Regions from separate parts of the Paracoccus sp. 22332 genome, predicted to be linked through region 2. Evidence: riboswitches for the same ligand, from Rfam matches in the RefSeq annotation. Region 2 holds a riboswitch; the other holds the start of a gene.
What was found. Region 2 has a riboswitch for thiamine pyrophosphate ahead of ACTJI6_RS01505 (thiamine ABC transporter substrate-binding protein). Riboswitches for the same ligand answer to the same signal wherever they lie in the genome.
Positions count from the first base shown of each region.

Region 1: another riboswitch for thiamine pyrophosphate. It lies ahead of thiD (bifunctional hydroxymethylpyrimidine kinase/phosphomethylpyrimidine kinase); the one in region 2 lies ahead of ACTJI6_RS01505 (thiamine ABC transporter substrate-binding protein).

Region 1 covers NZ_JBQEOI010000026.1:3,392-6,631, reverse strand. Annotated here, with positions in the region: gene ACTJI6_RS17885 (FAD-dependent oxidoreductase) at 1-493, opposite strand, end outside; gene thiD (bifunctional hydroxymethylpyrimidine kinase/phosphomethylpyrimidine kinase) at 490-1,308, opposite strand; TPP riboswitch at 1,377-1,483, opposite strand; gene ACTJI6_RS17875 (carboxymuconolactone decarboxylase family protein) at 1,850-2,416, shown strand; gene ACTJI6_RS17870 (acyl-CoA dehydrogenase family protein) at 2,413-3,240, shown strand, end outside.
Region 2 covers NZ_JBQEOI010000001.1:307,119-310,358, reverse strand. Annotated here, with positions in the region: gene mutS (DNA mismatch repair protein MutS) at 1-1,154, opposite strand, end outside; TPP riboswitch at 1,215-1,312, shown strand; gene ACTJI6_RS01505 (thiamine ABC transporter substrate-binding protein) at 1,344-2,324, shown strand; gene ACTJI6_RS01500 (thiamine/thiamine pyrophosphate ABC transporter permease ThiP) at 2,300-3,240, shown strand, end outside.

The DNA.
Region 1 (3,240 bases), on a different contig from region 2:
ACAGGCCCCGGCAGTCGATGACCTGGCCGGTCGCCGCCTGGGTCCGGGCCAGGCGTTCCGACAGGATCGCCAAGGCTTCGCGGGGGGCCAGATGCGCTTCTGAATCGAAGAACAGCGCGCGGTCGAAGCGGGCGCCGAGGTCGGGTTCCAATGCGGCGATGCCTTGGGCGTCCAACATCCGGTGGCCCTGGCTGCGCCGGGCAAAGCGCGCCAGCGCGCCCGTATCGCGCGCCGGGCTGACGACCAGGGTACCGTTCCGCGTGACGGGCACGCCCTGGTCCCGCCACCAGTCGGCGGCACCCAGCCCGTGGCGCACCACCGCCGGTTCGGCGCTTTCGCCCTCGCACCAGGGGGCCAGCATCCCGCCCGCCCACCAGGAACAGGCCTGCGGGCCGGGCGCCTTGTCCAGGATCGCGGCCGGGATGCCGCGCGCGTTCAACTCGGTGGCGATGCAAAGGCCCATCACGCCCCCACCGATGACCGTGACGCTCATGCCGCCGCCTCGGCCCGGCACGGCCAGAGCGCGTGGAAATGATGCACCGGCCCGTTGCCGCCGCCCACCGCCAGGCCGTCGGCGGCCAGGATCGCGCGGTGCAGCCAGTCATGCGCGCGGCCCACCGCTTCGGCGACCGCCAGCCCCTGCGCCAGCCCCGCCGCGATAGCCGAAGACAAGGTGCATCCCGTGCCATGCGTGTTCCGGGTGCCGATCCGGGGCGAGGAAAAGCGCGCCACGCCCTCGGGCCCGGCCAGAAGGTCGGTGCAATCCGCGCCCGCCGCATGGCCGCCCTTCATCAGCACATGGCGCGGACCAAGCGCGCGCAGGCCGGCGGCCTGGGCCACGGCCCCGGCATCGTCGCGGGCCGGATCGGCGCCCAGAAGCCGCGCGGCCTCGGGCAGGTTCGGCGTCAGCACCCGCGCCAAGGGCAGCAGGTCGCGGATCAGGGCGCCGACGGCGTTGTCCGGCATCAGCACGTCGCCCGACTTGGCCACCATCACCGGATCCAGAACGATGGGAATCGGGCAGTCACGCAACGACGCGGCGACCGCCGCGATCCCGGCCGCCGATCCGACCATGCCGATCTTGATGGCATGGACCTGGATGTCGTCCAGCACCGCGTCGATCTGCGCGCGGATCAGATCCGGCGGGACCGGATGGACGGCCGCGACGCCGCGCGTGTTCTGCGCGGTCACCGCCGTGATCGCACTGGCGCCATAGCAGCCAAGCGCCGAGACGGTTTTCAGATCGGCCTGGATCCCCGCGCCTCCGCCGCTGTCGGATCCCGCGATGGTCAAGACGGTCGGTGTCATCGGCCCCTCCTTCGGCATGTCGGGCCGTAAGGGGAGGGCGGCGGCAGACGGGATACGGCAAGGCGCCGGGCGTCCGCCTATCCGTTCCCTCCGCCGGCATGACCCGGATCAGGTTCGATGGGTCGGCGCGCATTGCACCTCTCAGCCCCGCGACGGGACGCCCCAACGGATAGTGTTGCGACACGCTAGCCGTCTCTGCGCCGAACGTCCAGAGGATCCGTGCAGAACAATTTGCAAAAGGGAAGGCGCGTCGAGGAGCGGATCGGCACGACTGGGTCTGGGCGATCTTCTTCTTGCTGGACACGCGGGTGCTGCAATCGAACAATGATGGCGGCGCTTGATCATCTGCTTAGTCGCTTTCGGGTCAGAGAGGCAGGAAAAGGCAGCCTGCTGGAAAATTCTTCTACCTGGCGCTGATGCAGGAGAAACAAACCCCACTGTCGCAAAAGAAAGAAGAAGGCATGGTTCATTGTATGCTGCGGCCGGCTCTCTTATGGTCCGGCGCAAACGCCTGTGGATGCAGGAACAGGAAAGGCTCGCCATGTCTCGTCTCCCGTTGCGCACACTTGAAGATGCCCCCGCCGAAGCACGGCCTCGGCTGGAGGCGGCGCAGAAGAACAACGGTTTTCTTCCGAACCTCGTGCGCCTTCTGGCCAATGCGCCGGTGGCCCTGGAAACCTATCAGACCGTATCGGCCATCAACGGACGTGCCTCGCTGACGCTGGCCGAACGCGAAGCCGTGCAGATCACCGCTGCGGCGACCCATGGCTGCGGCTTTTGCGTGGCGGGCCACAGCGCGATCGCCGACAAAAAGGCGCATCTCGACCAGGCGACGATCAGTGCTTTGCGCGCCCTGGAGGCGGTGGCGGACGCCCGGCTGGGCGCGGTGGCAGCGTTCACCAAGGCCGTCATCGCCTCGCGCGGGAACGTCACGGATGCCGAACTGACCGCCTTCAAAAAGGCCGGGTTTGATGACCAGGCCGCGCTGGAGGTGGTTCTGGGCGTCAGCCTGGCGACGCTGTGCAACTTTGCCAACAATCTCGGCCGGCCCGAGTTGAACCCGGAACTGTCCGCCTATGAATGGCGGCCCCAGGTTTCGGCGCAATGACCTTTGCGCTGCCTGACGATCTGGCTGAATGGCTTGCAGGCTCGGCCGACGGGATCGACCTGGGTCGGATTCCGGCAACCGATCTGCTGCCGCGTCTGGCGCAGGCGGGGTTGGCCCGGATCGGCGTGCCCCCAGCCCTGGGCGGCAGCGGCGGCACCGTCATGGATGCCGTTCGGGCGGTCGCGGCGGTGGCGCAGGAATCGCTGGCTGCGGCCTTCGTCCTGTGGGGCCATCGCTGCTTTGTCGAATTCCTGGCCCGGACCCCGAACCATGTCCTGCGGGACCGCCTGTTGCCCGACCTTCTGGCCGGGCGGGTCGCTGGCGCTTCGGGCCTGTCGAACGTCATGAAATTCCTGGCGGGCCTGGAGCCGTTGCAGATGACCGTTCACCCCGAAGGCGAAGCTCTGGTCGTCGACGGCGCGCTTCCCTGGGTCACCAACCTGCGCGGGCAGGGCTTTGTCGTCGCCGCCGCCGCCGACCCGGCCGATGGCGGGCCCGCGATGATCGTGGCGCTTGCCCATGACGATCCCGGCGTTCACAGAAGCGCGGATCTGGCGCTGATGGGGATGCGGTCCTCGGATACCGCGTCGCTGCGGATCGAGGGCGTTCGGATCGGCCGCGACCGGATCATCGCCGCCAATGCCCCCGAATGGCTGCCGGGCGTGCGCCCCACCTTCATCGCCGTGCAATGCGGGATGGCCATCGGCCTTGCCCGCCGGTCCCTGGCCGAGGCCGGCGGCGCCGGAGGAGCGGGACGGGGCGTTCTGGCAGCCCCCATCGCGGCGCTTGGCGCGCGGCTGGACAAGATCGTCGCGTCGCTGAAG
Region 2 (3,240 bases):
GGCAGGCGCGCGGCAATCGCCGCGCCCTGCGACAGCCCCGCCCGGATCGCCGCCAGATCGCGCGGCCCGCCCCGGTCCAGCGCCAGACGCGACAAGGCCCGGTCCATGTCGGGAACACGCGCCAACGCGGCCCGCAGATCCGCCATCAGGCGCGGATCGTCGGCCAGCATCGCCACCGCATCCTGCCGCGCATGGATCAGCGGCAGGTCGCGGCTGGGCGCGCTGATGCGCCGCTCCAGCAGCCGCGCCCCCGGCGCCGTCACCGTCCGGTCGATGGCCGACAGCAGCGACCCCTCTCGCCCCCCGGACAGCGCCTGCGTCAGTTCCAGATTGCGCCGGGTCGCAGCGTCGATCTGCATCGCGCCGCCCGCGCGTTCCCGCACCGGGGGGCGCAGCAGCGGCAGTTTGCCCTTCTGCGTCAGGTCCAGATAATCGACGATGGCACCCATCGCCGACAGTTCCGCGCGGGTGAAGCTGCCGAACCCGTCCAGCGTTTCGACGCCATAGAGCGAACACAGACGCCGCGCCCCCGCCGCGCTGTCGAAGGCGGAGGCGTGCAGGTCGGTCAGCGCCGCCCCCGCCTCGGCCGCCAGATCGTCCAGCCCCGAGCCGTCGCAGGCCAGCACCTCGCGCGGCGCCAGACGCGCCAGTTCCGGGGCCAGGCGCGGCAGCGGGCAGTCCATCACCTGGAACGCGCCCGTGGAAATATCCACCCAGGCCAGCGCGCATTCCTCGCGCACCTGGGCAAACGCCGCGAGATAGTTGTGCCGCCGCGCCTCCAGCAGCGATTCCTCGGTCAGGGTGCCGGGGGTGACAAGGCGCACCACGTCGCGGGCCACGACCGACTTGGAGCCACGCTTCTTCGCCTCGGCCGGATCCTCCATCTGCTCGGCGATGGCCACGCGGAACCCCTTGCGGATCAGCGTCAGAAGATAGCTTTCGGCGGCATGGACCGGAACCCCGCACATCGGGATCGGCTCGCCCCCATGCGTGCCGCGTTTCGTCAGCGCGATGTCCAGCGCGGCCGATGCCGCCACCGCGTCGTCGAAGAACATCTCGTAGAAATCGCCCATCCGATAGAACAAGAGCGCGCCGGGATTGGCGTCCCGGATCGCCAGGTATTGCGCCATCATCGGGGTCGGCTGGTCGGTCATGTCCTTCGTCATGGCGCTGTTTCTATCCGCTTGCGCGAGCGCGCGAAATCCCTACATTCAAACCCTACCTCGGGGGGCCATCCTGGCTGAGACGCGCAAGCGGACCCGTTGAACCTGATCCGGCTAGCACCGGCGGAGGGAAGGTGACGCTGTCCTTTCTTTCGGAACCCTTGTGGAAAGGAGACAGCGATGCGCATACCCCTGCTTTTGGCCGCCCTGGCCGCGACCCCGGCGATGGCCCAGGACAAGCCCGTCCTGACCGTCTATGCGGGCGAATCGATCACCAGCGAATGGGGCCCCGGCCCGAAGATCGAGGAAGGGTTCGAGGCGATCTGCGCCTGCGACCTGCGCTTCGTCACCGGGGACGAGCTGTCGCGCGTGCTGATGGAGGGCGAGCGGACCGAGGCCGATATCGTCTTCGGCCTGAACACCGACGTGACCGCCCGCGCCCGCGCATCGGGCCTGTTCGCGCCGCATGGGCAGGACACGTCCGACCTGTCGCTGCCCGTTGCATGGACCGATCCGATCTTCCTGCCCTACAACTGGGGCGAGACCGCCTTCATCTATGACGAAACCCGGCTGGAAAACCCGCCCGCCAGTTTCGCGGACCTGCTGGACGCGCCTGACGACCTGAAGATCGTGATTCAGGATCCGCGCTCCTCGGTCTCGGGGCTGGCGCTGCTGCTGTGGGTCAAGGCGGTTTACGGCGATGACGCGCCCGAGGCCTGGGCCAAGCTGGCCCCCAAGGTGCTGACCGTGACCAAGGGCTGGTCGGAATCCTATGGCATGTTCACGGAAGGAGAGGCCGACATGGTCCTGTCCTATACCACCTCGCCCGCCTATCACATCGCCTCGGAAAACGACACGACCAAGAAGGCCGCGATCTTCCCCGAGGGTCATTACTTCATGGCCGAACTGGCCGCGCAGATCCGCACCACCGACCAGCCGGAACTGGCGCAGCGATTCATGGACTGGATCCTGACGCCGGAATTCCAGGCGATGATCCCGCTGGCCAACTGGTCGCTGCCCGCCAAGCTGCCGCAGGACCAGTGGCCGCAGGTGATGCGCGACCTGCCGCGCCCGGACAAAACCCTGTTCTATACCGAGGACGAGGCAGAGGCCGCGCGCGGTCCCGCGCTGGACGAATGGCTGCGGGCCTTCGCGGGCTGACCGCGCCCGAGGTCGGGGGCGCCGTCGCCGCCGCCGGCCTTGCCCTGCTGGTCGGCGGCACCCTGGCCGCTGTGGCCTGGGCCGCGCAGGGGCTGGGCGGGCTTGGCCCCTGGGACTGGCGCGCGGTCTGGTTCACGATCTGGCAGGCCGCGTTGTCGGCTACGCTGTCGGCGTTCTGCGCAATTCCGGTTGCCCGCGCCCTGGCGCGGCGGCGCTTTCCGGGGCGGGGGATCCTGGTCACGCTGCTGGGCGCGCCCTTCATCCTGCCGGTGATCGTGGCGATCATGGGACTGATCGCGGTCTTCGGGCGCAGCGGCGCGGTAAACGACGGCCTGCGCCTGCTGGGCCTGCCCGAGATCAGCATCTATGGCTGGCAGGGCGTAATCCTGGCACATGTCTTCTTCAACCTGCCCTTGTCGGTGCGGCTGATCCTGCAAGGCTGGCAGGCGATCCCGGCCGAACGGTTCCGCCTGGCCGAAGGCCTGGGTTTCGGCCCCCGCGACGTGGCCCAGCATCTGGAACGCCCGATGCTGCGGGCCGTGCTGCCCGGCGTCTGGCTGGCGGTGTTCCTGGTCTGCCTGACCAGCTTCACCGTGGCCCTGGCGCTTGGCGGAGGGCCGCGCGCGACCACGGTGGAACTGGCGATCTATCAGGCCTTCCGCTTCGACTTCGATCTGGGCCGGGCGGCCAGCCTGGGGCTGATCCAGGTCGTCCTCTGCGTGGCGGCGATGGGTCTGGCCCGCTGGATCGCGATCCCGGCAGCGTTCGGCGCAGGGCTGGACGCGGCCCACCGCCCCGCCGCGCCCGGCGGCTGGCGGCGATGGAGCGATGCGCTTGTGATCACAGCGGCGGCGGGCTTTCTGGTCTGGCCGATGGCGGCGGTCACGGCGCGCGGGCTGCCCCGCATCCCCGCCCT